DNA from 3 places in the Cohnella sp. genome. Region 1 is predicted to be linked to each of the others. Evidence: riboswitches for the same ligand, from Rfam matches in the RefSeq annotation. Region 1 holds a riboswitch; each other region holds the start of a gene.
What was found. A riboswitch is a leader RNA that binds a small molecule or an ion and turns the genes downstream of it on or off. The one in region 1 is predicted to bind cyclic di-AMP.
Positions count from the first base shown of each region.

Region 1 (10,140 bases):
TTGCCCGTATCAGCGCGTTCCATGCCGACCAGCATTTTGACCAGCGTCGTCTTGCCCGCTCCCGACGGTCCGATCAAACCGTAAATCTGCCCTTGCCGCATCTGCAGCGTAACGTCTTGGAGCACCGTCTTCTTCCCGTAGCGCTTGCTGACCCGGTCGAACTGCACGGCTATCCCCATGGTCGCAACCTCCGTCTCGAAATAAAAGTGAGTGTTCACTCACATTTTAATTCGGGACAAGGCTAGGTGTCAACCGGAGGTTGCGGCTAAGGCCGCACCTCCACCGTCGTTTTCTCGCCGAGCACTTCGATTCTCCACTTCCCAGGAACGTCGAATTCAAGGCTGCCCGAATAATGGGTAACGGGTTCCATCGCTTGAACGTACTCCTGCTCTATGAGAAAAGTCAGCTTCCGCGCCTGTCCGGAAACGTCCGCAGGCTGAACGATCACGTCGAGCGTCTCCGGCATATCGTGCCCTTGGACGATCAACGACGTCTCCGTGACGCCAATCGACGCATCGTCCTTGGAAACGAGGAAGCTGGAAGATTCCGTATGAATGTACTCGTCCTTCACCCGAACGACGATCGAACCGTACGGCTCTCCGTCCAGCTCGACGTCGATACGCCAGACGCCTTTGTCCGGAAACCTGTTGAAGCGCGTGACGGCATTCGCGTCCGCACCGTAGATCGGACCGTTCAGCCTCGTTTCGTTGAGGGCGAACTTCTTGCCGGTATCGAGGTTGACCGCTTCGGCAACGAGATACGCCCCGCTCAGCCTTTGCGGGTCCCCCCATAAGTACCAGAACACTTTGGACACCGTCGTTCCCGAATTCGCGACGAAGCCTCCCGGATATTCGCTAAAGGCGATTTTCCCTTCGATTCCTCTCAACCGGTCCGGATAGACGACTGTTCCGTCCTTGTCGATCAGGTCGAAAAGCGGACTGATTTCCGCGGCGGGGGCTGCAGGACGAAGGCCGAGCAGAGACGCCCCCCATTTGTCCGCGCGATCGATGATTCCCGATAACGACGCGATAGCAATTAACGCGGCAGCGGCACCGGCGAGCAGCGACAGCCGCCTTGTTCTCCCGCGCTTCGAGTCCTTTCCTGAAGCTGCTCCCGCCTGTCTTAAAGTCCGCAAAATTTCCTGCTCGGCTGCCTGATCGAGCGGCTTGAACGGCAGCTCCTTCAGCAGCTCGATCCAGCTATCCCCGTTCGGTTGTTCGCGCATAATCCTCGCCTCCTTCCAGCGCTCCGTGAATGCCTCTTGCTTTGCGAATTGCCCGGTGCAGCGTTACGTCGACCCTGGCGGAAGTCCATCCGAGCACCTCCGCCGTCTCGGCCGCTGACAGCTGCTGCATGATCCGCAGAAGCAGCACGTCTCTGTACGACCTCTTCAGCTTCATGATCGCGCGGTATACGTCCGCGACATCCTGTCGATGAATCGCCATCTCCTCGGGCGTCGCCACGGAAACTTTGCGTTCGCCAATCAGCCGCGACGGCAGCAGCAAGCTTCGCCGCCTTTTCCTCTGTTCGTCGATCGCGACCCTCCGCGCGATCGAGAACAGCCACGTCTTCGGACTGGACCGCCCATGGAAATCCCGGCTTCCTTGCAGCGCTTTGACGAAGACGTCCTGCACCAGATCCTCGACCTGATTCCTCCCCGTGTAATACACGAGAAAGCGATGAACGTCCGAGCCGTAGGTCAGAAACCATTGCTCGATTGCGGAACTGTCGACGACGGTCCCCTCCTCCCTTTGATTGCCTCTACCTTCTATAATTAGACGCGCGAGGCGCGATTTCCTTACAGCTCGCCCAATACAAAAATAAAGCGGCCGTATAGGCCGCTTCTGCGCTAGGATGACAATTCAATAAGTTGATGAAAATCGCGTTCCCGGAACAACGCCTCGAAGGCGTCGACGACTTGCGGATCGAAGTGGGCTCCCCGCTGGCGGGCAATCTCCTCCATCGTCTCTTCCGGCGTCCATGCCCTCTTGTACGGGCGTTCGTGCGTAAGCGCGTCGTAGAAGTCGGCCAGAGCGACGATTCTCGCTTCGATCGGGATTTCCTCTCCGGCCAAGCCTTGGGGATACCCCGATCCGTCCCATTTCTCATGGTGGGACAGCGCGATAACGCGGGCCAGCTGCAAAATATTGAAATAGCTGCCTTCGAGAATGTCGGCGCCGATCGTCGTGTGGGTTTTCATCCGCTCGAATTCATGAGGCTCGAAGCGGCCGGGCTTAAGCAAAATTTCGTCCGGGATGCCGATCTTGCCGATATCGTGCAGCGGGGCCGCCTTGCGAATCAGGTCGACGTCCTTCTCCGGCAAGCCGAGCCGCTCGGCGATCAAGGCCGACAGCTCGCCGACTCTCTGCGTGTGCTGCCCGGTCATGTCGTCGCGGTACTCCGCCGCCCGGCCGAGCAGCAGCATCATCTCCAGCTTGGCCTGGCTGAGCTCCATCGTCCGTTCCTGGACTTTGTCCTCCAGCGTCCGGTTGTGGTGCTGCAATTGCAAGTGCAGCTCCCTCGTCTTAAGCAGGTTGCGTATACGCAGTACGACCTCCGTCCGATCGTACGGCTTGGCCAGGAAATCGTTGACCCCGGCCTGAAGCCCCTGCTGCTTCACTTCCGCCGTCGTGTCCGCGGTCAGCATGAGAACCGGCAAGTAATTCTCTTGCCCGACCTGCTCGCGTATCCTCTTCAGCACCTCCAAACCGTCTATGCCGGGCATGTGCAAGTCGAGAAGGACGATGTCGGGCTCGACTTCGGCGACCATTCGCTGCACCTCGTGCGGATCGAGCGTGCTGTGAATGCGGCTGAATCCCGCGCGGGTCAAAATGCGCTCCAATAGGCTTACGTTGTATTCCTGATCGTCGACGATCAATATTTTCGCGTCTATGCTGGCGTCCATCGGCGCACGCACTCCATTCTATTCTGTCTTGAGCAGGGCCGCTTCGATTTTGCCGAGCAGCCGCGGGAGATCGACCGGCTTCGTATCGAAGTCGTCGCATCCGGCCTCGTAGGCTTTCTTCTCGTCGCCGGACATGGCATGGGCCGTCAGCGCGATCACCGGAACGGAACGCGTTCGGGGATCGCTCTTCAGCATCCGCGTCGCCTCCCAGCCATCCAGGACCGGCAGGCTCATATCCATGAGCACGAGGTCGGGAAGCGCCGAGGACGCAAGCTCGACTCCTTCGCGCCCGTCTTCGGCCGTCAAGACGCGGAACCCTTTGCGAACGAGCCTTCTGGATAACATGTCGCGGTTCAATTCGTTGTCCTCCACCAGAAGAATCGTGTGCATTAGCTCACCTCCCGTTTCTCGTTCATGTATCGGCGAACTTCCGCCAGCAGCTGCTTGGGTTCGAACGAGCCTTTTTGCAGCACTCCTTTGACATAGCCGTTAAGCCGCAAGCTCTCTTCCGCCGCCATCGACTTGGCCGTCACGACGACGACCGGGATGGAGCTCCATTCTTCCCTCTTCCTCAGCTCCGCCAGAAACTGATAGCCGTCCATCTCCGGCATCATCAAATCCAGCAAAATCAATCCCGGCTTCTCGAACGCCAGCTTCTCCAGCGCAAGTCTGCCGTTGCCCGCCGTCGCGACGGAGTAGCCGTCCTTGCCGAGCAGCTTGACCATCATCTCGCTCGTCGTGACATCGTCTTCGACGACGAGCACGGTACGCTCCTCCGTATCCGGCAAGTACTTGTCGATGACCGCGACAAGCTGTTCCCGCTCTAGGGGCTTCGTCAGAAATTCGGAAGCGCCGAGCGAGTAACCGAGCGGCTTATCGTCCGTCAGCGAGAGGATAACGACGGGAATGTCCCGCAGTTCGGGATCGCTCTTCAATTCCGACAGCACGCTCCACCCGTCCATGCTCGGCATCAGAATGTCCAGGCAGATCAGCTTCGGCTTCAGCTGCCTCGTCATCAACAGCCCTTCCGCCCCGCTCTCCGCGAACGCCAGCGTCCAGCCTTCGTCGGCCAAATAATTGCGCATCAGCTGCAGGTTGACCGGTTCGTCGTCGATCAGCAAGATGCTGACTTTATCGCTTGCGGCGAATTCGGAACCGAGCTGCGGAGTCGGCGGCTTCTCCGCTTGCGGCCCCGTCCCTTGAACCTCTCCGACCTGCCCAAGCGGGAGCCAGCAAGTGAATGAGCTGCCTTCTCCGGTCCGGCTCTCCACCGAGATGTCTCCGCCCAGCAGTTCGCAGAAGCGCTGCGTAATCGTCAGCCCGAGTCCCGTCCCCCCGTATTTGCGCGTCGTGGAGGAATCCGCCTGGGTGAACGGCTGGAACAACTTGCCGATCTGCTCCTCCGTCATCCCGATCCCGGAGTCCGCCACTCGGATCGAATAGCCGCTCGTCCCCTTTTTCTCCATTAGACGTCCTTCGATCCGAATCGCGCCGTCGCGGGTAAACTTGGCGGCGTTGCTGAGCAGATTAAGCATAATTTGCCTCAGCTTCGTGACGTCCGTCGTCATGACGGCGTCTTCCCACTTCGTCTCGAGCCGATTGCCGTTGCTCTCGATCAGCGGCTTGACCGTGGACATCACTTCTTGGAGGACGCTTCCGAGGTCGCACGTTTCCAGATAGACGTCCATTTTCCCCGCCTCGATCTTGGAGATGTCGAGAATGTCGTTGATCAGCGCCAGCAGATGCTTGCCCGACTTGCTGATCTTCTCCAGATCGGCGGCAAAAGCCGGCTCGCCGAGCTCCTCCGCTTCTTCGACGAGCATCTCGCTGTAACCGATTATGGCATTCAGCGGCGTTCTGAGCTCATGGCTCATATTGGCCAGAAACTGGCTCTTGATCCGGTTCGCCTGGATCGCTTCGTCGTGCGCCTTCTCGAGCTGAGCCGTGCGCTCGCGGACGAGTTCCTCCAAATGGTCGTTCAACCGCTGAAGCTCCTGATTTTTCAAGTAGATTTCCCGCGACTTCAATTCGATCTCCGAATCTTTACGCGAGAATCGCTTCGACACGAAGATCCCGAGCAGCGAAAGGCCGAGGGTAAACAAGGTGCCGCCCGATATAAAATAAGCGAGCCACTTCTGATCGAGCAGCATGCCGGAGGCGATCTCCGAACGGGTGCCGATATGGAAGCTCGCGGCGAACATGCCCGTATAATGCATGCCGACGATCGCTCCGCCCATAATCAGGCCACTGCCCAGCTTCTTCCACACTTCTCCCTCGCCGCTCTCCTTGCGAAAATAAAACGCGAGCCACAGCGCGGCGATAGACGCGACGACGGCGATCAATATCGATAGCGCGAACATGAGCGGGTCGTACATAATGTCGATCAGCATGGCCGCCATCCCGATGTAGTGCATCGCCGAGATGCCGACGGCCAGCAGCAGCCCTCCTCCAAGCAGGTTCCCCATCGTCGGCTGATTCTTGCCGACGACCGATAATGCGACGTATGAGGCGATAATGGCGACGAGAACGGAAACGATGACAAGCGTAAGATCATAGGCTACGGGGACATCCAGCTTAAAAGCCATCATCCCGACGAAATGCATCGACCAGATGCCCATGCCCATCCCGGCGGCGCCGAACACCAGCCACATGGCCCGGCTGAAGCCCGAGGACTCGCTGACGCGTCCCGCCAAATCCAATACCGTATAGGATGCGACGACCGCGACGACGTAAGAGAATACGACAAGAGCGGTGTCGTAGGAACCGTGAACGTGCTGCATGAATCAACCTGCCTTTGATTGGAATGTAATTTAAGTGAGGAAAGGCGCCGGCCAGGCGGCTCGACGCTCTATGTATCTCTCATCGGCAAAGCTGGAGACAGATTGAAGATCCGCCAACAAAAAAGACCACCCCCGCCGTCATCTCCCGATGACGAGGGATAGTCCCCTGCTGACGCCGTTAACCGATATGAAACCGATAACCGACCCATTCATGATAGCGATAGGGCACGAATTGGACTTGATATTCCGATCCGGAGCGCTCGAAGTGCTCCTTGACGACTTTGTCCACGATCACCTGTCCGTCCGTCATGTTGGCGTATTCGACCGCGCTCGTCATCGCTTCGCCGTAATACAGGCTGTTCGCCGGGAGAGACAGCCCCGTATGGAAGCTGTATACGCGCCCCATGCTGACGCCGACGCCGCCGCGGAAGCGGAACGGAATGCCCTCCTCCGCAAGGGACGGATTGACGACGGCGTCGATCGCCTGGACGATCTGCACGCCGCACAGACAGCTCCGTCCAACCGCATCTGCTTCCGACATCGGAAAGATAGCCGTATACGACTGGTGGCTCGCTTCGATCAGCTGGCCTCCCCAGCCGGAGACGATCTGCGCGATGACGGTTACGAATCGCCTGACGCCGATCTGCGCCCGGCTCAAGTCGCGATCCCCGCCTTCCTGCCCGTCGGCTTCGACGGTCAAGTGAAGGACGGCGTACTGTTCCTCGGATGGAACGAACGCCTCCGTCTCCTCCATGCGCTGCACGAGCTGCCTCGTCCGCTCCATCAAGCTATCGTAAGTCGTTCTGACGGATTCCGCCTGCTGCATCGTTAACACCTCCTGTTCGGGTCATTAAGAGAACGCAAAAAGACCCTGAATAAGGGTCCGAAATGAAAATAAATATCGAATTCTCAGACCCATCTCTGCCGACGAGGTTAGCTGACGGACTCGGGTAGATGGTACCCTACGTTCTGCGCGAACGATTCGCCCCTGAATGATCGGTTCCCCCGTTTTCCACCCGTAAGCGGACGGAAATTAAGCGTATATTTATAGTACGCCGATCAGCTAAGGATGTCAAACCGTTTTTGGCAACATAATAAACCTTTATGTTGACTATGTGAGGGCGAACCGCTACGATTATCGTATTACCGGCTACCTGCAATAGCCGACGGAAAGGTGTTAACGATGTCTACAAAAGATTACCGAATCCTGCTGTTCTATAAATACGTTAAAGTTCCGAACGCCGAGGAGTTCACCGCCGAACATCTGCAATTTTGCAAAGAGCTCGGCATCAAGGGCCGAATTCTGATCGCGGATCAGGGAATCAACGGAACGCTCTCCGGCACGGTCGAGCAAACCGACGCCTACATGGCTGCGATGCACGCCCATCCTCTCTTCTCCGATCTGCTGTTCAAGATCGATGAGGCCGACGGCCACGCGTTCCAGAAAATATTCGTACGCTACAAGAAAGAACTCGTGACGCTGCGCTACGACAAGGAGCTCGATCCGAACGTCGACGGAGGCGCGCGGCTCACTCCGAAGCAGTTTCATGAGAAAATGCAGCAGGACGACGTCATCATCCTTGACGGCCGCAGCGACTACGAGTACGATCTGGGCCACTTCCGGGGTGCGATCAAGCCTGATCTGAAGACGTTCCGCGAGTTCCCCGAGTGGATCCGCAACAATCTGACCGAGCACAGAGGCAAGCCGATTCTCACTTACTGCACGGGAGGCATCCGCTGCGAGATGCTGACGGCCGTGCTGAAGAACGAAGGCTTCGGCGACGTCTACCAGCTCGACGGCGGCATTGTCACGTACGGGCAAGATCCGGAAGTGCAGGGACGCGGCTTCGACGGCAATTGCTACGTGTTCGACGAACGCGTCTCGGTGCGCATCAACCAGACCGAGGAGCATACGCTGGTCGGCGAGTGCCATCACTGCGGAACGAAGACGGATCGCTACATTAACTGCGCGGACGACACCTGCCATCTGCAGCACCTCGTATGCGACAAATGCGAAGAGGAGCATCGAGGGTACTGCTCGGCGGAATGCGCCGAGCACGATCTGGCCGCGGCCGAATCGGTCCGTTAATCCCGGGAGGTGACGTATTGAAGGAAGATTCGGATCTGTCCACGCGCAACAGAATTATGCAAATGCTGAAAACTTCGGGAGAGCTGACCGCCAAGGAGCTTACCGATCAGCTGGGCATTACCGGCATGGCAGTAAGGAGGCATATTTCCAATCTCGAGCGGGACGATCTGATCGAATCGACGACCGTCAGGCTGCCGATGGGCCGGCCTGCGGCCGTCTACCGTCTGACTGCACGGGCGGACGACTATTTTCCGAAGAAATATCATGCCGTCGCCCTCGACCTGCTCACCGAATTGGAGGACGAAGCCGGCGAATCGATGGTCAATCTTCTCTTCGAGCGCCGCAAGGCGACTCTGCTGAAAAGGTACGAGGCGAAAATGGCCGGCAAAGAGCTCGAAGCGAAAGTCGCCGCATTGTCGGACATTCAGAACGAGAACGGCTACATGGCATCCTGGGAGAAGGATTCCGACGACGACTACGTGTTGACCGAGTACAATTGTCCGATCTCGCAGGTCGCCAACAAGTACAATCAGGCTTGCTCCTGCGAGCTGAAGCTGTTCGAGACGCTGCTGGGCGCGGAAGTGACGCGTTCGGACTGCCTCGCGTCCGGCGATCGCAAGTGCGTCTACCATATTCGCCGTACGTAAACAACGCTCTTCCCCGTATCTCCGAGGAAGAGCGTTTGTCGTTTATTCCGCATGCCGCAGCAATCTATCGCGTCTAACCGCGATCGCCGAGCTCATGGCCAGCCGGGCGAATTTCTCTCTCTGCGCCTCGGCCGGCAATCTGTGCAGCTCGACGTCCCCACCCGCCGCGAGCAGCGCGGCCCGCGTTGCTTCCACGGCTTGCTCCTCGCAGCGCAGTACGTAATAGGCGATCGAATAGCCGAGCTCCTCCAGTTTTCTGAGCAGCGCGATCCTCTCTTGTCGAAGCAGCTCCTCGTGCGGGTTACGGGCGATCGGCATTGACGTTGGTCAGCCACAGATTTTTGCGGAACTCGTCAGCTTTCTCGGCCGGTCCGTCGTATGCGGCTTCCCCTTTGTACAGCAGCTCTCCGCTGCCGGCATCCAGCACGACGGCCGCAAGCTGTCTTCCGTCGGAAATGCGAGTCTTGTTAGAGCTCACCGTAGTCAGCAGAACGTACACCCGATTTTGCGCCAAGCTCACGCTGTGGATCGACTGTCCTCCAAACTGCTCGGCCGTCAAGGTCAGTTCGCCCTGCTCCTGCGCCCCTGTTGCAACGTTATAGCGGGCGATCGCCAGGCTCCCACGATCGGAATACAGAATGGTGAAAAGCTCCCCGCTAAGCTCGCTCTGGATGTTCGAATAGGCGCTTAAGCCGGGCGACGGCTCGGGCAGCGGCGTCAGCTTGCCCGTGCGGTAGGAGAAAACCGCGAAACGGCGCGTTTGCTTCATCTCTTTGCCGTCCTCGTTTACGGATTGCTCGCTTTTGCTCGTTGCCAGCACGACGTACTCGGAGGGCTGTGAGCGTACCTCGCTGGAAATAGCAGAAAGGCTAATCTCGCTTGTCACGGACTGCGCCGCCAGAGCTCCTCCCGGCCCCGCCGAGTCGGAGACAGCCAGCTCCTCGGAGACGAGCGCCGCCTCTCTCAGCAGCTCGCCGGTATGCAGATCGACGATATAATCGCGGAATTCCACTGCGGAGGGACCGTCTGCAGTTGGCCCCGTTCTATAGCGTACCTGGGATAGGACGTGCACTTCGTCACCGATGCGCTGAACGTCTTCTACCCTGAGCCAGCTTACCTGCTTTGCAACGTTCAGCTCAATTCTGATCTCGTTGACGCGCCCCGTCGCCTCTTCCAAGACGTCCATCTTCAGCTCCGTCCGCCAATCGTAAACGCCGCGTGGACCGTAGAGGAAGATGTCCGCGTAGATCAGCCACTCCGAATCCTTGTAAAAGCTGTCCACGTTGCTTCTCGCTCTCATAAAATCCCGATGCTCCCGTTTCAATGCTTTCATGTCCTCGTAACGCGACGTCAAATACCGGTTGTCCTTCAAATACTTCTCGTAAAACGATTGCGTCAATTGATAATTCGTTCCATCGACGGTAAGCTCAAGCGCCTTCGATCCGACTCCTCCTATATAGGAGCCGCTGAGCCGCATCTTGGCGGCTTCCCCGGCATCGCCTTCCAGCGTAACCAGCTTGTACCGCGGCGCATCTCCTTCCGTACCGGACGCATAATAAGCTCCGATCGAGCCGACCGCGAATACGCCCAGCGCCATCGATAAAAGGTAACGTTTCATCGTTCGCCGTCTCCTCCCTTACACCGATACTTTTTTCTTCAATAAATGCAATCCCAGCCAGACGGACGAGACGACGATCAGCGCGTCGATCGCCATTTGAA
Region 1 is NZ_JBEPYQ010000055.1:27,874-38,013, reverse strand. Features, by position in the region: gene ACESLM_RS18060 (ABC transporter ATP-binding protein) at 1-179, opposite strand, end outside; gene ACESLM_RS18055 (hypothetical protein) at 266-1,225, opposite strand; gene ACESLM_RS18050 (RNA polymerase sigma factor) at 1,200-1,718, opposite strand; gene ACESLM_RS18045 (HD-GYP domain-containing protein) at 1,850-2,905, opposite strand; gene ACESLM_RS18040 (response regulator) at 2,924-3,295, opposite strand; gene ACESLM_RS18035 (response regulator) at 3,295-5,685, opposite strand; gene ACESLM_RS18030 (nucleotidyl cyclase domain-containing protein) at 5,864-6,511, opposite strand; cyclic di-AMP (ydaO/yuaA leader) riboswitch at 6,593-6,735, opposite strand; gene trhO (oxygen-dependent tRNA uridine(34) hydroxylase TrhO) at 6,869-7,774, shown strand; gene ACESLM_RS18020 (helix-turn-helix transcriptional regulator) at 7,792-8,421, shown strand; gene ACESLM_RS18015 (hypothetical protein) at 8,464-8,739, opposite strand; gene ACESLM_RS18010 (hypothetical protein) at 8,723-10,039, opposite strand; gene ACESLM_RS18005 (hypothetical protein) at 10,058-10,140, opposite strand, start outside.

Region 2 (10,140 bases), on a different contig from region 1:
CCGATATCGCATAGCTTTAGCATGGGATGGTCGAAGGAAACATACAAAATACTTTTTGAAGGAACTCCCCGTTGTAAGCAGTCCTCAATGGTTTGGTACATGATCGTGGTTTTTCCAACGCGACGAGGACCGGACAAAATAATTTCTCTTCTAATTTGAGGATGCTCGAATATCTTTTTGGCTTCGTAATAAGCCAGTCGTTTGACCGGTTTCGTTAGGTCTGAGGATATTTGGTTTGTGCTCCACCAGTCATTGTATCCTCGAAGCACTTTTAAAATCTTCTCATCCGTAATAAAGTTCATATCCGCACAACTCCTCGAAAAATGTTAATCATACATTACATTATTTCCGGAGAAGTGTAAACTTAAACCGAATTACTGTGTTTCTGAATGGTATTGCTCAATGACTCCGACCATCTCCATATTTAGGGACGTACAAGATTGTCGATAAAAAAAGGATGAGCGTCTATCTCCCAACGTTGGAGGCTGACGGCGGCTTTGCGTCCGTCCGGTCCGATAAACGTATTTTCCGGCGAAGTGGACGGGTTCGTCACCGAACGATTCGACGCATAAGAAGGAATTGGCTATCCTTTCACCAGATCTCGGAGAAGGTCGGGTACGAGAACGTGCGGCACTTTTTCAGTATTTCAAAAAAGTATTGCGGGGTCACTCCGGGGGATTATCGGGCTCGGCAGTGAGGGGGGCCATACATTGACAAAAGACCATCAAAGATATAGTATGATTATAGTTTAATAGCCCGACAGATTTCATAATAAAACCCCATACAAATCATTATTAGCGGCTGAATAATGGGTTATTGTTCAGGTGAAAATAAGGACGATTAGTTGGGATTTAGTTTGAAGTAAATCGGCATATGGCCACCTATATTGGTGAAGCTGTATGCCGTTTTTTATTGGAGGTGAGAGGGTTGACGAAAGGGCGATTGGAATCCGAAATAAGCAAGGCATTAACGCAATGGGAAAAGGACTATTTAGGAAGAGGTTCTGTCACGGTAAAGACGGACATCCTTCGGGATATGGTGATTGTCATGCTTAAAGGAGTTTTGACACAGGCAGAATATAAGCTGGCAGAGACCCGGGAAGGTTTACTATCGGTAAAGAAAATGCGCTCCGATTTAGTGGAATCGGGAATCGAAGAGCTGTCCGATATCATGTTCAAGTTATCGGGAGCCGAGGTTGTTTCGTTTCATACAGATTTAAGCACGAAGACCGGTGAGCGTATTATGGTCTTTCGGCTGGCAAAAGATCTGGAAAGAACTATGATGTCCTAATAAAGGAAACGGGAGATCGTCAAATGACCGTCCTGAATGACGGTTAGTTGAGGATAAACCGGCTGCTTCATGCGGAGCGAAAGATGCCAAGGATGACGGGTATCTTAATCGCAATGCATGAAATAGCCGGTTTTTTATTTCAGAAGAAGGAGTGCGGAATGAACGAGATCATCTTTCAAAATTTACTATCGCCTGTCGTTTTATTTTTCGCGTTGGGATTGATTTCGGTATGGATTAAATCCGACTTGAAGATTCCGTCGGTCGTAGGTGAAGCCTTAAGTATATATCTCCTCATCTCCATAGGTTTGAAGGGGGGACTAGAGTTATCCCATTATTCGCTGGTTACTTTAATAAAGCCCATAGGCGGGGTTTTGTTTCTAGGTTTCGTAATCCCGTTAGTCGTTCTTCCTATCCTTCAATGGATGAAGATCGACCTGCAAAACTCTATTGGTTTGGCGGCCGCATACGGTTCGGTCAGCATAGTCACCTATGGCGCAGCCTTATCCTTTCTTGAGCATAGAGGGGAATCCTACGAAAGCTTCATGAATGCTCTGATTGTAATTATGGAAAGTCCGGCGATCATCCTTTCATTATTTCTACTAAGATGGATAGAGAAGAGCAAAGGGACCGCGGCGGGGGCTTCAAGAGGACTGGGAATCATGGCGGGAGATGCGGCCTTCTGGGTCAAGTTTTTTGACAAAGAGCTGCTTCGAGAAAGTTTATTTGGCAAGAGCGTGCTTCTCCTATTGGGCAGTCTTCTTATTGGATGGATGAGCGGCGATAACGCGATTTCCGTTGTGAAACCCCTGTTTATAGATATGTATAAAGGCGTTTTAATGGTGTTTTTGCTCCACATGGGGATAACTGCCGGACAGAGACTGCCGGAAGTAAGAAAACACGGAATGAAGCTAATCCTGTTTGGTCTATTCATGCCGTTGGGGTGTGGCGTCCTAGGCGTAATAATAGGAGATGTTGTTGGCTTATCGCTCGGCGGGACGGCCTTGATGGGGGTGATGGCCGGCAGCGCATCCTATATTGCGGCACCGGCGGCCCTAAAGACATCCGTGCCGGAAGCCAACCCTTCCATTTACTTGGGAATGGCTCTGGGAATAACGTTCCCCTTAAACCTCATCATCGGAATTCCTTTCTATTTTGCAGCTGCCCATTGGGTTCAGTGAGTACCGAGCCCCCGCATCGCTTAGATGCAGGGGCTCTTTCGTGTACACCCTGCGGATGTTCTCCGCAACGCAGTTGTCGACAACGGCGTTGGCATGAGCCGCGAGCGCCTGGCGGAGGTCCGGTCGAAACGACCAACGGGGAACCCGAAACCGGGTCCTCGATCACCGTTCTGTCGGGCTTGAAGACAACGTGCAAGCCGGTTTGCGATCAAGCGTCGAATCAAGTAAGCTAAGTGTGGCGTAAGTATATAGAAGAGGAGGCACGAGCCTGTGAACGCGGAACGACAGCTTCTGCAGCCCGGGGAACGGCTGGACGATCTCCTTACCCACGATCTGAAAATCATTCAAAGCTCCGAAGTGTTCAGCTTCTCGCTCGATGCGGTGCTGCTTGCTCGATTTGCCGGAGTGCCCCCGAGGGGGCGTATACTTGATCTGTGCACGGGGAACGGCGTTATTCCGATGCTGCTGACGACGAGGACGGCTGCGACGATCGACGGCGTCGAAATTCAGCCCCGCCTTGCAGACATGGCGAGCAGGAGCGTGAAGTTTAATCGCTTGAACGATCGGATACATATTATAGAAGGCGATCTGCGCGAGTGGAAGCCGGAGGGCGAACTGTACGATGCGGTCACGGTGAATCCGCCGTATTTGCCGGTGGCCAGCGGAGACCGCAAAGAAAATATTCATCAGGCGATGGCCCGGCACGAGATCGGCTGCAAGCTGGAGGACGTCGTCGCGGCGTGCGCCAGGAGCGTAAAGGCCGGAGGAAAAGTCGCGATGGTCCACCGCCCGAGCCGGATGGCCGATATGATCGATCTGATGCGCCGTTACCGGATCGAGCCGAAGAGAATTCGCTTCGTGCACCCCCGCAAGGATGCGGAGGCGAATATGATATTAATAGAAGGAACGCGTGACGGAAGGCCCGAAGTCCGTCTGCTGCCGCCGCTGATCGTCTACGAAGAGGACGGGGAGTATACGCAGGAGCTGTTGGCCGTATTTTACGGTCAAGCGGCGGAATTGCCCGACTTTAAGCGAACGAACGGACGCACGCCGGCGGTCAAAAGAAATCGGGAGGGGGAGGAGAAACGGTCGTGAACAAAACAAAGGACAAGCGCGGAGAAAGTCCGGCAACGAGCCCAGTTTCCTCGGAGACGGCAACGGTTCAAAAGAGCTTCGCCGCGCGCGAGAAGCCGGGCACGCTGTATCTGGTGGCGACGCCGATCGGCAACCTGGAGGACATGACGTTTCGCGCGATTCGTACGCTCAAGGAGGTCCAACTGATCGCCGCCGAGGACACGAGGCAGACGCGCAAGCTGCTGACGCACTTCGACATTCAGAATCGGCTTGTCAGCTATCATGAGCATAACCGGGAGGCCAGCGGTCCCGAATTGATTCGGCTGCTTCTGGAAGGCCAGCACGTGGCGCTTGTCAGCGACGCCGGCATTCCCGCAATCTCCGACCCCGGAGAGGATCTGGCGAGGGACGCCGCCGCTGCCGGCATTCCTGTCGTGCCGATTCCGGGCGCGAACGCCGCGTTGTCGGCGCTGATCATCTCCGGCCTGCCGACCGATCGCTTCCTGTTCGTCGGTTTTCCGCCGCGCGAACGCAAGGGCGTGCACAAGCTGCTTGAAGGTTTGGAGGGCGAGAGCGGAACGCTAATCTTATACGAGTCCCCTCATCGGCTCAAGAAAACCGTAGCGGCGATCGGCGAGAGATGGAGCAACCGAAAAATGGCCATCGTTCGCGAGCTGACGAAGAAGCATGAAGAGGTCGTCAGAGGCACGGTCGAGGCTTGTCTGGCGCACATCGAGCAGAACGCTCCGCTCGGGGAATGTTGTATATTAATAGAAGGAACGCGTTCGGAAAACGGAAATCGGGAGGCGAGCGCAGAGCAAGCGGACGCATGGTGGACTTCCGTATCGCTAACGCAGCATGTCGCGCATTATGAGACGGCCGGACAAGCCCGCAAGGATGCGATGAAATCGGCTGCGGCAGATCGGGGAATATCGAAGCGGGACGTCTACCGGGCGCTGCTCGAGGAGAATGGAGACGAGTAGTACCGCAAAGCAAAAAAATTCCCTCCCGAGATCGACATCGGGAGGGGGCAAGGAGTATAAAAAGGTTGGAATTAACAATTATTAGAATACAAATTTTATTATAAACTATTTTCTCTAATTTGTCACAGGGGAAGGTAAATCCTTCAAACATTCTCTGCAAACAATTTTTCCTTTGAAGTAGGTGACGTTCTCCGCGTTGCCGCAGAAGATGCATGCTGGCTCATACTTTTTAAGCATGATGCGCTCGCCGTCCACGTAAATTTCCAGAGCGTCTTTCTCTCCGATGCCAAGCGTGCGGCGCAGCTCGATCGGAATAACCACCCGTCCCAATTCATCGACTTTACGTACGATACCGGTAGATTTCATCATTTGGTAATACCCCTCTCGTAAGATTAAATAAGTACAAAACGAACGTGTAAATCTAGTTATGTCCGTTATCGCCAGTTTTCGACAAAGTTCACTGTTTTCCGTACTCTATCGTACCAACCATTCCCAAAAAAGTCAACCTGAAAGCATGTAGGAATTACTTAAAATCCTGAAATAAAGTCTGAGAATCCTCTCAGTTATGGCGATCTCTCAAAAATAGCGGAATTAGGCGAAGAGAAAATTAAAGGGAAACGATATTCGACAAAATTCGACTTTAATCGATTTTTTGACAAAGACTTTGTCGAAAGCTGACAAATATGAGGTGATGTCCATGTTGACGAAATTACATGAGGAGAAGGTTTTCAAGGACCCTGTGCATCATTCCATCTACGTGCAGGATCTAACCGTCTGGAAGCTCATCAATACGCCGGAGTTCCAGCGACTCCGAAGAATCCGCCAACTAGGCACCTCCTATCTTACGTTTCATGGGGCGGAGCACAGTCGATTTTCCCATTCGCTGGGTGTATATGAAATTACAAGAAAAGTAATTTCTCAGTTTGAGCGTAATGGATACGGCGACTGGCCGCAAGAGGAAAAATTACTCAGTCTTTGTGCTTCTTTGTTGCATGATGTCGGACATGGTCCGTTTTCCCATTCTTTGGAGCAAATATTCGGTACGGATCATGAAGAATGGACCTGCAATGTCGTCTTGGGCGACACGGAGATCAACCGCGTGCTGCGCGAGGTCGACCCCGAATTTCCGAACAAAGTCGCCGCGGTCATCCGCAAGAAGTACGAAAAGCCGATCGTCGTCAGTCTCGTATCGAGTCAGCTGGATGCGGACCGGATGGATTATCTGCTGCGGGATGCTTATTTTACCGGAGTGAACTACGGCACGTTCGATCTGGACCGTATTCTGCGCATGCTGCGCCCGTTCCAGGGAAAAATCGTCGTGAAGGATAGCGGGATGCATGCCGTCGAAGACTACTTGATGTCCAGGTACCAGATGTATTGGCAGGTTTACTTCCATCCCGTCACCCGCAGCTCCGAAATTCTGCTGAGACAAATTTTCCGCAGGGCGAGCGAGCTCTTGTCGTCAGGATACGAGTTCTCCTTTATGCTAGCTCCGATCCGGTCTTTGCTGTCGCGCTCCGTTACGCTGGAACAATATATGAAGCTCGACGAAGCGATGGTGCAGACGGCGTTCGGCCAGTGGTCGGAAGAGCGAGACGAATTGCTGTCGGATCTGTGCCGGCGTTTCCTGAACCGTCAGCTGTACAAGTACGCTCCGCTGACCGGAGAATACAGGGAATGGCTTGATGATGTCCGCAGCCAGTGGCGAAGCATCGGCCTCGATCCTTCCTATCATATGGAAGTCGATACCCCCGAAGATTCTCCCTATGACGTCTACAAGCCGGGAGCGCTTCCGGACGGCAAAGAGAAGCCTCCGATCCTGCTGTTGGACAAGCGCGATCAGTTGACGGAAATCTCGGTCCAATCCGATATTATACGCTCCATTGCGGGCTTGCACCGGGGCAACTATTACATCTATTACCCAGAGGAGCGGCTATTGCCTCACGCTCATCTGCTCAGTCCCGAAACGCGCGCCAGATTGTCTATATAATAGAAGAAAAGAGGATATGAATCGACATGCTTATCGACACCCATGCCCACCTCGATTCACGCAAGTTCGACAACGATCGAGAAGAAATGATTCAACGCGCGCTGGAAGCCGGCGTGGACACGATCGTCAACATCGGATTTAACCGCGAAACGATCCCGACTACGCTGGAGCTGGCGGAGAAATATCCGTTTATTTACGCCGTTGTAGGCTGGCATCCGACCGATGCGGTCGACATGAAGCTGGAAGAAGATCTGGCCTGGATCGAACGGCTGTGCACCACCCATCCGAAAGTCGTCGCGATCGGCGAGATCGGGCTTGATTATTACTGGGACACTTCGCCGAAGGACGTTCAGCACACGGTGTTCCGGGAACAGATTCGGTTGGCGCGACGGATCGGCAAACCGATCGTCATTCACAATCGGGACGCGCACGAGGATATTGTAAAATTGCTGAAAGAGGAGAAGGCTTCGGAGGTCGGAGGGATCATGCACTGCTTCTCCGGAAGCTGGGAGACGGCCAAAATATGCCTGGATATGAATTTCCATATTTCCTTCGGCGGACCGGTCACTTTCAAGAACGCTCGCGTTCCGAAAGAGGTGTTGGAGAGGGTTCCGATGGATCGATTGCTGATCGAAACCGATGCTCCATATTTGACGCCTCACCCCTATCGAGGGAAGCGAAATGAGTCCGCTTACGTGCGTCTGGTCGCCGAGACGGCGGCGGAGATTAAAGGCATTTCTTTGGAGGAACTTGCAGAAATTACAAGCGAAAATGCCCGGCGCTGTTTTGGGATAACGAGATAAACGGAAGAAACGGAAGAAAAACGGACCACTTCGAAGAAAAAACTGACTTTTGTTGCGATTATCGCGCAGGTTCCGATCGTTTTTCCTTAAAAATGGGCAAATTCGTTCAATCGGTCGTCTTTACACCGTTATCGCGCAGAGGTTATGATCTTCATCAGAAAGTTTGAATACGACATTCCTTTTCCAGTGCGCTTAATCTCCCGAACGGGAGAGTGGGGGACCCAACGCGGCGACGATCATGAGGTGAGCGTCCAATGCGGTCCGAGCAATCTTGGGGTGAATACGGCAAGTGCCGGGACGGCGGCTCTATCTGAGTGACGCGTCGGGCATGCAGCCGTTAGGGCGACTCTCTTTGCCCGAATCCGACAGCTAACCCCGCAAGCGTGATAGAGAGAGGTCACCCTCGTGCCGCTACTTTACTTAGCTTAATTCCAATCATGCGGAAGCCACGAACAGATCCTCTGTCTCGATGGCTTTTTGTGTTGCCAGCACAACTGCCTGGGGTAACATGCTCTCATGTGAGTATTCTGAACTGGGGAAGGCGGCGCTTGATCGATCCGGCTGAAATCCGCGAAAATTTCGAGTCCGATCGCCAAGAGTCGTTAACCATTTTGGATTAGTCGCGTCTGACAATATTCATGCATTACAGTCGACGGCGGGGCTATGAAGGAGGAACGAGATATGGGCGCAATTCCTGTACAGGAAACCCATGATCCACGACCGACCGGCAAGCTTTTCGCACTGCGTTGGAAGCATGAGCATTTGCGTGCAGCGCTATTGGCCGCAATTCTCGTTTTTGCCATCACCATCATGTTCGTATCGTTGCTGCAGAAGGCGGCGACCAAGAGCATCACGATTATCGACAACGGCGTTTCGAAGGTGATTTCCACGAAAACGTCGAACGTGCTCGGATTGCTTGAAGAACAGGACATCTATATCGGACCTAACGACCATCTCTCCTTGGCGGCCACGGATCTCTTGAAAGAGGGAAGCCGGCTCGTCATCGACCGGGCGGTAGGCGTCATGATCAAAGCGGATGGCAAACAGCAAATCGCTTATTCGAGCGAAGATACGATTAGGGGAGTCATTGAGTCGTTAAACATCAAGCTGGCCGAGCACGACCGCGTCGTTCCGGAGCTTGGCAGTCCCTTGCGGGAAGGAATGACCGTGTCGGTCGTCCGCGTGCGCAAAGAGGTTACAGAGACCCAGCGCCCGATCGCCTTCAAGGTTGTGGAGCAGAAGAGCGCGGAGCTTGAAGAAGGCAAGACGAAGGTCGTTACCGAAGGTCAAAAAGGCGTAGTCGTCTACAAAACCGAGAAGGTGTACGAAGACGGCAAGCTGATCAGCCAGGAAATGATCGAGAAGACGATCGCCAAGCCGGCCGTGCAGCAGGTCGTCGCGATCGGAACGAAGAAGAAGGCCGAAGTGGCTCTGGCGTCGTACAATGGACCGCCGACAGCCGCGGAAGCGAAGGTCGTCAAGCTGAACGGCAAGAGCGTCAAAGTGAAACGGATGCTGAGCAACGTAACGTTGACCGCGTATTCCGCGGACTTCGCTTCCACGGGCAAGAGCAAGGGGGACGAAGGCTACGGAGTTACCCGTTCGGGAACGACCGTGAAGGAAGGCCGTACGATCGCCGTCGACCCGAGAGTCATTCCTCTGGGCTGGTGGGTCTACATCGAAGGCATCGGCTTCCGCCGGGCGGAAGATACGGGCAGCGCCGTCAAGGGCAAGAAGATCGATATTTACTACGACAGCGAATCGTATGCCAACAAGTTCGGATTGAAACGCGGGTATACGGTATACGTGATCGGGCCGGTCAAACCGTCCTCGGATTAGTCGCGTCGGTCGGCTGCGATGCAATAGAGCTTTACGTCGGGAAGAGCCTCTTGGGGCTTCTTCCCGATTTTTGCGTTGCGCGGGCTAGGGGCGTGTATGCAAACCCGCTCAGGGGCATCTATCACCGCCTTTTCGCCCCCTGCTTCGTCACTTTTGCTTGACGTACCCCCGGTACGCCTTCACAAAAGTTCCTTGCATGGAACAAAAATTCGGCCATATCTGCTACCCTCGGAGTATGCATACACGCCCTAGAGGGCCGACCATCCGGACTTGCCCTCTTCCGCGATCTCGTATACGCTTGAAGGAATGCGCGGAGTAAAGGCGGAATGAAAACGAATGATTCGAGAAATGATTGTCGTGGAGGGCAAGGACGATACGACGGCGGTTAAGCGGGCCGTAGGCGCCGACACAATCGAGACCGGAGGCTCGGCAATCGGGGAAGACGTGCTCGTGCGGATCGAGCTTGCGCAAGCCCGCAGAGGGGTGATCGTGCTGACCGATCCGGACTCTCCGGGGGAACGCATCCGCAAGATCGTCTCCGAGCGCGTGCCGGGGTGCAAGCATGCCTTCCTGACGAAGGACGAGGCGCGCGGGCGCAGGGGCATCGGCGTAGAGCATGCGTCCGATGAGGCGATCCGCCGCGCGTTGGACCGGGTTCGCGGGCCGGAGACGGATACGGACGAGCCTGCGGAGATCGAATGGAACGACTTGCTCGAAGCCGGACTCATCGTTCATGCCGCGTCCGCAAGCCGCAGGGAGCGGATGGGAGAAATTCTGGGCATCGGCTACGCGAACGGCAAACAATTTTATAAGAGATGTCTCATGTTCCGGATTACGAAGGCCGAGTTTCAGGCGGCGCTGGAACAGTTGGAGCGGGAAGGACGATAATCAGCATGCACGACATCGCCACATCGAACCGGACGCGCGAAATTATTCGCAAGCACGGGTTTACGTTCAAGAAGAGTCTCGGGCAGAACTTCCTG
Region 2 is NZ_JBEPYQ010000031.1:28,044-38,183, reverse strand. Features, by position in the region: gene ACESLM_RS12390 (ATP-binding protein) at 1-302, opposite strand, end outside; gene ACESLM_RS12385 (Na-translocating system protein MpsC family protein) at 874-1,290, shown strand; gene ACESLM_RS12380 (sodium-dependent bicarbonate transport family permease) at 1,449-2,468, shown strand; gene ACESLM_RS12375 (tRNA1(Val) (adenine(37)-N6)-methyltransferase) at 2,739-3,563, shown strand; gene rsmI (16S rRNA (cytidine(1402)-2'-O)-methyltransferase) at 3,668-4,525, shown strand; gene ACESLM_RS12365 (AbrB/MazE/SpoVT family DNA-binding domain-containing protein) at 4,640-4,894, opposite strand; gene ACESLM_RS12360 (HD domain-containing protein) at 5,223-6,515, shown strand; gene ACESLM_RS12355 (TatD family hydrolase) at 6,542-7,318, shown strand; cyclic di-AMP (ydaO/yuaA leader) riboswitch at 7,498-7,717, shown strand; gene ACESLM_RS12350 (resuscitation-promoting factor) at 8,000-9,157, shown strand; gene rnmV (ribonuclease M5) at 9,494-10,045, shown strand; gene rsmA (16S rRNA (adenine(1518)-N(6)/adenine(1519)-N(6))-dimethyltransferase RsmA) at 10,051-10,140, shown strand, end outside.
Region 2: another riboswitch for cyclic di-AMP. It lies ahead of ACESLM_RS12350 (resuscitation-promoting factor); the one in region 1 lies ahead of ACESLM_RS18030 (nucleotidyl cyclase domain-containing protein).

Region 3 (10,140 bases), on a different contig from region 1:
AGACGACCGCATATTTTAATCGGGAAGCCGCGCGTTACAAAGAATCGTAAAGGGGCGGCTTCACCGCCCCCGCTTCTCCGGCAAGCCCAGCAGCTCCGTCAACGCGACCGGCTCGTAATCGTGCTCGCGCAGCCAGTCGATGATTCTCGGAAGCGCTTCGACCGTGCCGGACAAACTCTGCCCTTCTCCACCGCCGGCATGCATCAGAACGACGGAACCCGGTCGAACCGCCCGGGTCACGTTCCGGAATATCTGGTTCGCGCTTAGCTGCCTCCAGTCCGACGAATCGACGTCCCAATTGACGACCGTATAACCCCGCTTTTTCGCCCAGTCCAGCTGCCTCGGCACGATTTCCCCGTACGGGGGACGGACGAGCCTCGGTCTGAACCCGACCGCCGCGGCAATCGCCGTTTCCGCCCTCATGATCTGTTCCTGCACCCTCGCAAGCGACATCTTCGAAAAGTCGGGGTGGCTGTAGGAGTGATTCCCGATATCGTGGCCTTCCCGATGAATGCGTCTGACCTGGTCGGGATATTTGCGCGCTCGCGTGCCGACAACGAAAAAGCTGGCACGAACCCCTTTGCGCTTCAAGATGTCCAGCACTCGCGGCGTAAAGCGAGGATCGGGCACGTCGTCGAACGTCAGAGCCACCTTACGGGACTCGCGCGAAGCGGACAGCACAAATACGCCTTCGTATTTGCGCTCCCATTCGGTCCAGTGGATGCCTGAAGGCTTCGACTGCCCTGCGCTGGCCGAGGCTGCAGAACCGCCCCGCAACGCTAAAAAGGTGACGACGCTTGCCAGCACCATCACCGCTACTCCCAGGCGTTTCATCTTCATCGCCGAACCCTCCCATCCCGCTCATTCTATTTCTAGCCTGAGCGAACGGGATGGTTTTCATTCACCGGAATCGAACGACTCCTGGCACTGTCCGATCTGATCGTTCGTGCCGATCAGCACCATGACGTCCTCCATGGACAATACGTCTTTGGCGGCCGGAGCGATGATCATGCCTTGGGGTTTGTGAATCGCCACGATGCTGCAGCCGAATTTGCCGCGCAAATCGACGTCCTCCAGAGATTTGCCGGACCAGCACCGGGGTACCGCCAGCTCCGCGATCGTATACTTCTTGGACAATTCGATGTAATCGAGCAGGTTGGGCGAGACGAGTTGGTGCGCGACGCGAACACCCATGTCCCGCTCCGGGTAGATGATCCGGTCGACGCCCATCCTTTCCAGCACACGACCGTGCAGATCCGATACCGCCTTGGCTACGACCTTCTTCACTCCGAGCTCCTTCAGCAGAATCGTCGCCAGAATGCTCGCCTGGATATCGTCGCCGATCGCGACGACGCCGCAGTCGAAATTCCGCGCCCCGACGGAACGCAGCACCTCCTCGTCCGTCGCGTCCGCCATGATCGCGTGGGTCAGCACCCCCGACAACTCCTGCACCTTTTCCTCGTCCCGGTCCACACCGAGCACCTCGTACCCCAAACTGATCAATTCCCGGCCGAGGCTGGAGCCGAACCGGCCCAACCCGATAATAACGAATTGATTAAATTTCATGTTTCTCCGTCCTCTACCCGATGATGATTTTACCTTCCGCGTAACGGTAAAGCGATCGTCCCTGCTTAGGCCCCAATGCGTAAGTCAACGTAAGCGGCCCTAGACGACCGATAAACATCAGAACAATAATCGTCAGCTTGCCCGCCAAGCTCAAGTCCGCGGTCAATCCCATCGATAATCCGACGGTGCCGAATGCCGACGTCGCTTCGAACAGAATTTTCAGGAAGCTGGCATCCTCGGTCGTCGCGAGCAGCATCGTTCCCGCCAGCACGATCCCGATACAGAACAGCGTAACGGTAATCGCTTTGTACACCCGCTCCTGGGCGAGCCGCAGCCGAAACAGCACGACGTCCTCCTTGCCTCGCATCATCGCCAGCACCGCGCCGACCAGCACGGCGAACGTCGTCGTCTTGATCCCTCCGCCCGTCGAACCCGGGGAAGCTCCGATAAACATCAGAATGACAATGAAAAATTGCGTCGCTTGGCGCAGTTCGGCAATTTCCACGGTAGAGACGCCTCCCGAGCGGGTCGTCACGGACTGGAACAGCGCGGACAGCGCTTTATGCGAAAAATGCTCATCGCCGATCGAGCGGGGATTCGTGAACTCGAAGATCAAGATGATCAGCGCCCCAACGCCGATCAACGTCGCGGAAACGCTTAGCACAACTTTTGTATGAAGCGAAAACTTCCGTTTATTCCGATAATCGAATAGATCGGCCAGCACGATAAAGCCGAATCCCCCAAGAACGATCAGAGCCATCGAGACGGCGTTCATATAATAATCCTCGGAGTATCGAATGAGGCTGCTGCCGTCCCCGGACAGATCGAAGCCCGCATTGTTGAAGATGGAGATTGCATGAAACGCGCCGTGGTATATCGCTTCTCCGAGCGGCATATCAAGCGCGAAACGGATCGTATACAGCACCGCTCCGGCCAGCTCCAGCGCCAGCGCGTAGAAGATGACTTTGCGCACGAGCCGGACGAGTCCTTCGATGCTGCCCTGATTCAGCGATTCCTGCAAAACCAGCCGTTCCTTGAGCGAAATCCGCCTCCGCAAAATCAGTGCGAACAGCGTGGCCATCGTCATGAAGCCGATGCCGCCGATCTGGATCAGCAGCAAAATGACCCAATGGCCGAACGTGGAGAAGTGAGAGCCCGTATCGAACAGCACGAGACCGGTCACGCATGTCGCCGAAGTCGCGGTGAACAAGGCGTCCACGAAAGAGAGCGGCTCCCGGTTCTCGGACGCGACGGGAAGCATAAGCAGCACGGCCCCCGTCAATATAATGAAAGAAAATCCGAGCAGCAATATTCTCGGAGGAGAAGCATACAACCATCGCACCGCTTTTTTTAACAATTAATCCACCTCTGCTGCACCCGTCGCTTTTTTACGCAAATAAGCAAAAACGCCATAGGCTCCCTCTAGACGCAAAAAAAAGCACTGGAACCCCAGTGCCTTCACTGCACGCGATTCCTGTTCGTATAGCGCCTACGAGGTTAGCTGTCGGGTTCGGGCTCGAACAGGCTGCCCTATCCTCCGCGTCGGTCGCGGTCGGAATTCACCCCGGGATGTTCGAATACAATAGTTCTTGTACACGTCGTCCGTTGGTTCCCCCGTTTTCTGCATGCAGAAATTCGGCCGTTCTATCGGATAAAAGACGTACCACCGCATTATAGTCTTTACCCCGCGGAGGAACAACGTCAAAAAGGGGGCAATCCGGCTCGTTTAGGCATTTTTTCGCACAATTATCCGAAGGATTAGCCATCGGACAGTCATTATCGCTTCGTTTGCTTTCATTTTCGCCGAAAATACGAGATACTAAATGAAAAAATCGGCAGCCGTCAAGAGCGAAGCCACTGTATACGTTTACTTGAATTTCTGCAGGCGAGGAGAGAAACCGAATGATCGAAAATCGACCGCTTCCGCTGGACAAACGCTGGGTTTGGACGGCCGCGATCGGACTGGCATTGTTTTTATTGATCCAAGTGTTCCCCATTACAGGGCAATTGTTTTCCATGCACACCGCCCCCGTGCTCACAAGGGCCGAAGCGGAGCAGCGGGCGATCCAATGGGCCGCCGACAAATTCAACATCCAAGCCTCCGACGTAAAAAAGACGACGGTCACGCATATGACGGACGGCAAAACGAACGGCTACTTATCCAAACATGCGTTGACAGACTCGTACAATAAGCAGTGGGCCGCGGCAACCCCCACCGACGTCTACGTCGTTGAATTGTACGCGGACGGGGTGCCCGGGGCGCTAACCGTCTCGCTCCATATGGAGTCGGGCAGCCTCGTCGCTTGGCGGCACTTGGGCGCGGATTCCGACTCTGCTATCGGCGAAGCCTTATCCTCGTCGGAGGAGCCGACGGCCGAACAAGCCGCCAGCGTGCTGCAGTACGCTTCCTGGTTCGGAGTTCGCACGAGCGATTGGGAATGGGCGGGCGGAACGACCGACGGAGGAGCTTTCGAATACATCTCCCGGCAAGCGGCGATCGGGGAAGCCGAGCTTAAGCTTCAAGTCACCGCTCCGGCGCCATTCCGCCTGACGAGTTCGTCTTTCCCGAGCTGGCAAGGGGGAGCGGTCGATTACCGGGTGGATCTGCCTGAGGCGTTCACAGAATACATGGAAGGGCAAGAACGCTGGGCGACGAGATTGTCGGTATTCGGCTTCATTTTGCCCCAAGTGCTGCTGTTCATCCTGGCGATCGTCTATACGGGGACTCATGGCGGGCATACTTCCTACCGGAGGGGCATTTTCCTCGCTTCCGTCTTTTTCGCGCTGTACGCGGGCCTGACCTATAACATGATTCCGGGTCTGCGGGCAGGTACTTGGGAATCGGGAGTCAGCATAGGGGATACCGTTAATCTTACGGTCAGCCTTGTCACTTACGCGGCGATGGCGCTGCTCACTTATTTCTCGGCCGTCGGCGGAGACGGCTTATGGAAATCGATGGGCCATTCGCTCTGGCCGAGATGGCGGGAATCGGGTTACGGGGAAGCGGTGCTGAAGAGCATGAAGGAAGGCTACTTCCTCGCCTTTATTTTGCTGGGGGCTCAATCCGTCATCCTGCTCGTGCTGGAAAAGAGCTTGGGCGCTTTCGCTTCTTCGGACGCCACGCAGTCGATGTACAATATGAGCATTCCTCTGCTTCTGCCGCTGCTGGCTTGGTGCGCTGGCATATCGGAGGAGCTGCAAAGCCGGCTGTTCGGCATCGGGGTATTCCGCAGCTGGTTCGTCGGCCTCGCGCGCAAGCTGAAAGGCGGCGAGCCTTCGGCCCGAACGGTCGTCGTCCTGACGACGATCGCCATCGTGCCGCCCGGACTGTTCTGGGCGCTCGGCCATGTCGGTTACGCGGTCTATCCGGTTTACACGCGCGTCATCGAACTCGTGCTGCTGTCGTTCCTGTTCGGTTGGTTCATGCTGCGTTTCGGCTTGATGGCCGTCATTTTCGCGCATGTAACGCTCGATGCGATTCTGATGGGCATGCAGATGATGTTCGACGGCTTGCCGGGCGATTTCGCCGGAGGCGTCTTCAGCCTCCTCACCCCGGCTCTCGTCGGCATCGTGATCTGGCGGCTTCATCGAGCGCTTCGTCCTCGGACCTGAAGCTGAGCTGTCTGATACTCTGTTTATACTTATCCGACAGCTCTCTTCTTCGTTCGAACCGCCTGATGAGCTTGCCGGCCAGCCAGAAGACGAGCTTGGCGGCAAGCAGCCCGGCCATAACGTCCGCGATGACATGCTGCTTGATAAACACCGTGGAAACGATAATGCTGACGGCCACGACCGCGATCGGGATTTTCGCCGCCGTTCTTAATCGGCGAGCGCCGTAAATCATAAGAGCGCTCGTCAGCACGTGTACGCTCGGAAAGCAGTTGTAGGGCTGGTCGTTGGCATAAATAAAAGAGACGATACCGTGGAAAAAACCTTCCGTCCCGATCTCGGGGCGGGGAACGGTCGTCTGAAACACCAGGAAAACGAGATTCGACAGCAGCAAGCCGAGGCAAAACGCCAGCAGCAGCCGGAAATATTCCCTCCTGTCTTTGCGAAGAACAAGAACGAATACGACGAACAGGAACGGGTACCACAGCGAGTAAGGCAGCGCGAATGCCGGCACGAACGGAATACTCCCGTCGACTTCGGTTACAAGCGACCTCGCGTTGCCCGCCGCCCGGTTCTGCAGGACGTACAGCAGATTAATAGCCGGAATGAGCAGCAGCCACAGCAAGGGCCGCCAAGCCGCCCCTTGCTTGACGGCCTGGGCTCGCGATTCGATCGGAGTTGCGTTCAACTTGCTCACTCCTTATCCAGAGGCTAAACTTTCGCAGCCGGACGATCCGCCCCCGTGCTGCCGGAGCTCCGGCTTAGGCCCGAACTTGCGGGCGAGATTGCCGCGTGTGCAGACGAGCATCACCGGGGTCAGCTTCAGCCTGCTCCGCTCGCTGCGCGCCAGTCCGTTCGGATGCATGAAGCGGAGAAGCAGCTTCAAATAGATCGACGTCAGCTTCTCGAACCGTTTCGAAGCAAGCGGACGCTGTTCAAATCCGAGACCGTGCGTCAGTCCCCGATGGAGAATCGTAACCCCGACGAGCGCCTTGACCGGAGCCAGCTCCGGCCGACCGTCCAACTCCCGCCGGATTTCCTTAAGCGATTTCCTCGCCAGACGCGCCGTCTGAAGCGCGGCCCGGTCCGCCCCCAGCTCCCGTGTCAGCGCCAGCACCTTCCCGTTGTTCAGATGCAGCTCGCCGATCCGGTCTCCTCGTTCGATCCGGGTCCCGTCCTCGCAGACAAACGGCTCTCCCTTATACCTTTTGACCATCACGATGCAGATCCCCGCGTACAGCGAATGCTCGCTCGTCAGCTTCATCGCCCAAGCGGCCGTTCTCTCCCACGTCATCCAGACGTTCTGTCTGGCACTGCCGAAGCCGCGGCGCAGCGCCGCAGTTCCTCTTGTCCACCCCGCGTTGCCCGCCGACCATTCCGGTTGATTTTGCATATCCGTTCCTCCGCCTCCGTTTTGCGTTAGCTTCATTGTATCTCGCCGTCTCCCCCGCTCCCATCGTTTCGCGTCGGGTTCGTTTCCGAACTTTCGTCCAGCAGGCATTAGACTTTGGTCTAGAGCGCATATAATAACCCCTCAGATTTTGCCGCTATCCCCTTCCGTCAGTCCGCTTCACAGCTACGTTTCATCCCTTTACCGATATCCCTCTCGATCAGTTCGTTCTATCTCTCTCCATTCATTCTCTGTATGCCTTTTGCCGCTATCCCCTCCATTCAGTTCACGCCGCACCTGCCCCACCGTCTTTCCCACCCTTTTGCCGCTATCCCTTTCGGTCAGTTGACGTTATACCACGCTTACAGTTCTTCGCCCCTTTTGCCGATATCCCCTCGAGTCAGTTGGAAGTCACTATAAATAAAAAGAAAAATTAACTATTTAAAACTTTAAACAAGAACAAATGTTTGGTATAATAAAAACAGAACAAACGTTCTTTTAAAGCGGAAGGGAGATTCGTATGAGCCTTAAAGAAGCCGCGGAGAAATTCCAAAAATTCTGTTCCGTCTATAATGAGGAAGCGGATTGTTTCCCTGTTCTGTTCGAGTTGAAGTGGCCCGACGGCTTTCGCTGTCCGCGCTGCAACCACCCGCTTTTCTATCTCATTTCCACCCGTCGGATTCCGCTCTACGAATGTCGCTCCTGCCATACGCAAACTTCCTTGATCGCCGGCACCATTATGGAGGGCAGCCGTACGCCTCTTCATCGTTGGTTCCAGGCCATTTTTCTGCATGCCCAGCCCCGCTGCGTGAATGCCCGCCAGCTCTCCGAAGCGATCCATGTCACCTACAAAACGGCCTGGTTGATCTGTCACAAAATTCGCCGCGCCATGGCTGCGAGAGAATCGAATCGGCTGCTATCGGGCATTGTTCGCGTTTCGGATTCCGTCTATTGCAAACGGATGGTTCCTTCCTTCGACTGGCATCAACAAGAACAACCTCTGCTGATCGGCGCTTCGGATGCGAGCGACGGCACTCCAGACACAATTGTGATTAAACTGCAATCCAAAGCCCCGTTAAAAGACAAGTACGACTGCCCGGATACGGCGCCTTTCATTCGCGCTCACGTTCATCCTGACGATGCGACAAACGTAATCGTAACCCGAAAGTACGGACGGGATATGAATAAAAAGCTCGTGTGGATGGGGTACGATGTGACTTGGTGGATTGGCCGAACGTTTCTAGGCATCGGTCCTAAGCACCTGCAGGCGTATCTTGATCAATTTTGCTATTATTACAATCGCGGCAGATCCACCCTCTACGTTCAATTACTCGCGGATTGCATCCATTCTTCTAGAATCACCTACCCGGAGCTCACTAAGACTGCCGGCGGTTCCCGCTCTAACAGATTAACTCGAGCCGCAAGGCAACAATCGCTTAAACTTGGGTAATCCTCCTCTCTCTTCTTTGTATTTGTAAACAGCTTCTCTTCATTTTAACAAGCCCGATTTCCAACGAATTGGATTTGTATTGAGCGACGGGGATACTCTCAAGGGCGAATCAGTGTGAAGTTCATAAATAGCACGAAATGCATCAACTGACCGAACGGGATAGTCTCTTCGCTAATGTCGGTTGATCAGGTTTCTGAGCTAACGGGATAGCGGCAAAAGGAGAGAAAAGGCACTACGTACCTATTCAAAATGTGGTGCAGACAAGCTGAGTGGACGGGATACCGACAAAAGAAGAGAAAAGGCGCTACGTTTATACTCAGAATGCGGTGCAGGAAAACTGAGTGGACGGGATACCGACAAAAGAAGAGAAAAGGCGGCGTTATCCAGCCAGTCCGACTGACCGATAACGCCGCCCTATAAGGCAAATTATTATTCCGCATGAAGCGCGTCGAGAATGCGCTGAGCCAGCGCCTCGCCGATCGATACGGCGCGAAAATCCGCGACGGACGCTTCCTTGATCGCTTTGAGCGAGCCGAAATGGCTCAGCAGTTGCTTCCTTCTTTTCTCTCCGATGCCCGGTATCGCGTCCAGACGGGAGGCGACCATCGACTTCGCCCGCTTCTCGCGGTGAAACGTAATTGCGAACCGGTGCACCTCATCCTGGATGCGCTGCAGCAAGTAGAACTCTTGACTGTCGCGCGGCAGCGGCACGACCTCGGGCGGATCGCCCACGAGCAGCTGTGAGGTGCGGTGCTTCGCGTCCTTCGCCAACCCGCATACGGGAACGTCAAGCCCCAGCTCGTTGACGAGCACGTCGAGCGCGGCGGCGATATGCCCTTTGCCTCCGTCGACGACGATAAGATCGGGCAGGCGCTGCCCTTCCTTCAGCAAGCGCTCGTAACGGCGCCGAACGACTTCGCGCATCGACTCGTAATCGTCCGGTCCCTGCACCGTTTTGACGTTGTACTTGCGGTACTCCTTCTTGTCCGGCTTGCCGTCCGTAAACACGACCATCGCCGATACCGCGGAGGTGCCCTGAATGTTCGAGTTATCGAACGCTTCGATTCGCGACGCGCTCGGAATGCGGAGCCAATTCGCCAGCCCCTCCGCCGCCTTGGCAGTACGCGATTCGTCCCGCTCGATCAAGCGGAACTTCTCCTCCAGCGCGACGCGGGAATTGTCGCAGGCCATGGAGACGAGCTGGCGCTTCGAGCCACGGCGGGGAATCGCCACCTTGATCTTCAGCCAGCGGCGCAGCGACTCTCCAACCTCGGCGGCTTCGCCTTCTTCCGCCGGCTCGTGCGCCTCCGCCGCCTCACCGTAGCTTTCCTTCGTCTCGGCGACCATGGCGGTCCGGGCCGCATCGGCGGCCACGACCGGCTGGGCGGATTTCTCCGCCGCCTCCTCGACCGATTCTTCCCCCGGGGGCGGAGGCAGCAGCACCTCGCGGGGCAATGCCGGATTATCGCTGTAATATTGCGTCACGTAGCTAAGGAAGTCGTCGTACGCCTCTCCATAAAACGGGAATACGGACATGTGGCGCTGATTCATTTTCCCCTGCCGCATATATAAAATCTGCACGCACATCCAGCCCTTGTCGACCGAATAACCGAACACGTCGCGGTCCATCGCGTCTGCCATGTTGATCGTCTGCTTCTCCATCAACGCTTCGATCGCGACGATCTGGTCGCGGTATTCCTTCGCCCGCTCGAATTGCAGCTCTTCTGCGGCCTGCTCCATCTTGCGCTTCAGCTCTTTTTTGATTTCCGTGTGCCCGCCGTTCAGAAACTTGGCGATTTCCCCGACCATGTCGTCGTAAACGGTCTGCTCCACCGGATATTCGCAAGGCGCTACGCACTGGCCCAGATGATAATACAGACACACTTTGTCCGGCAGCGAATTGCATTTGCGCAGCGGGTACATCCTATCCAGAAGCTTCTTCGTCTCCTGGGCGGCAAAGGCGTTCGGATAGGGGCCGAAATACTTCGCCTTGTCCTTGACTACCCGCCTTGTTACCTCCAGCTTCGGATGCTTTTCGTTCGTGATTTTCAGGTAGGGAAACGACTTGTCGTCCTTCAGCAGCACGTTGTATCGGGGAAAATGCTCCTTGATCAAATTGCACTCG
Region 3 is NZ_JBEPYQ010000065.1:5,564-15,703, reverse strand. Features, by position in the region: gene ACESLM_RS19940 (LysR substrate-binding domain-containing protein) at 1-50, shown strand, start outside; gene ACESLM_RS19935 (polysaccharide deacetylase family protein) at 61-840, opposite strand; gene ACESLM_RS19930 (potassium channel family protein) at 898-1,566, opposite strand; gene ACESLM_RS19925 (TrkH family potassium uptake protein) at 1,580-2,923, opposite strand; cyclic di-AMP (ydaO/yuaA leader) riboswitch at 3,037-3,217, opposite strand; gene ACESLM_RS19920 (hypothetical protein) at 3,469-5,178, shown strand; gene ACESLM_RS19915 (phosphatase PAP2 family protein) at 5,114-5,863, opposite strand; gene ACESLM_RS19910 (YkoP family protein) at 5,876-6,604, opposite strand; gene ACESLM_RS19905 (transposase) at 7,086-8,015, shown strand; gene uvrC (excinuclease ABC subunit UvrC) at 8,445-10,140, opposite strand, start outside.
Region 3: another riboswitch for cyclic di-AMP. It lies ahead of ACESLM_RS19925 (TrkH family potassium uptake protein); the one in region 1 lies ahead of ACESLM_RS18030 (nucleotidyl cyclase domain-containing protein).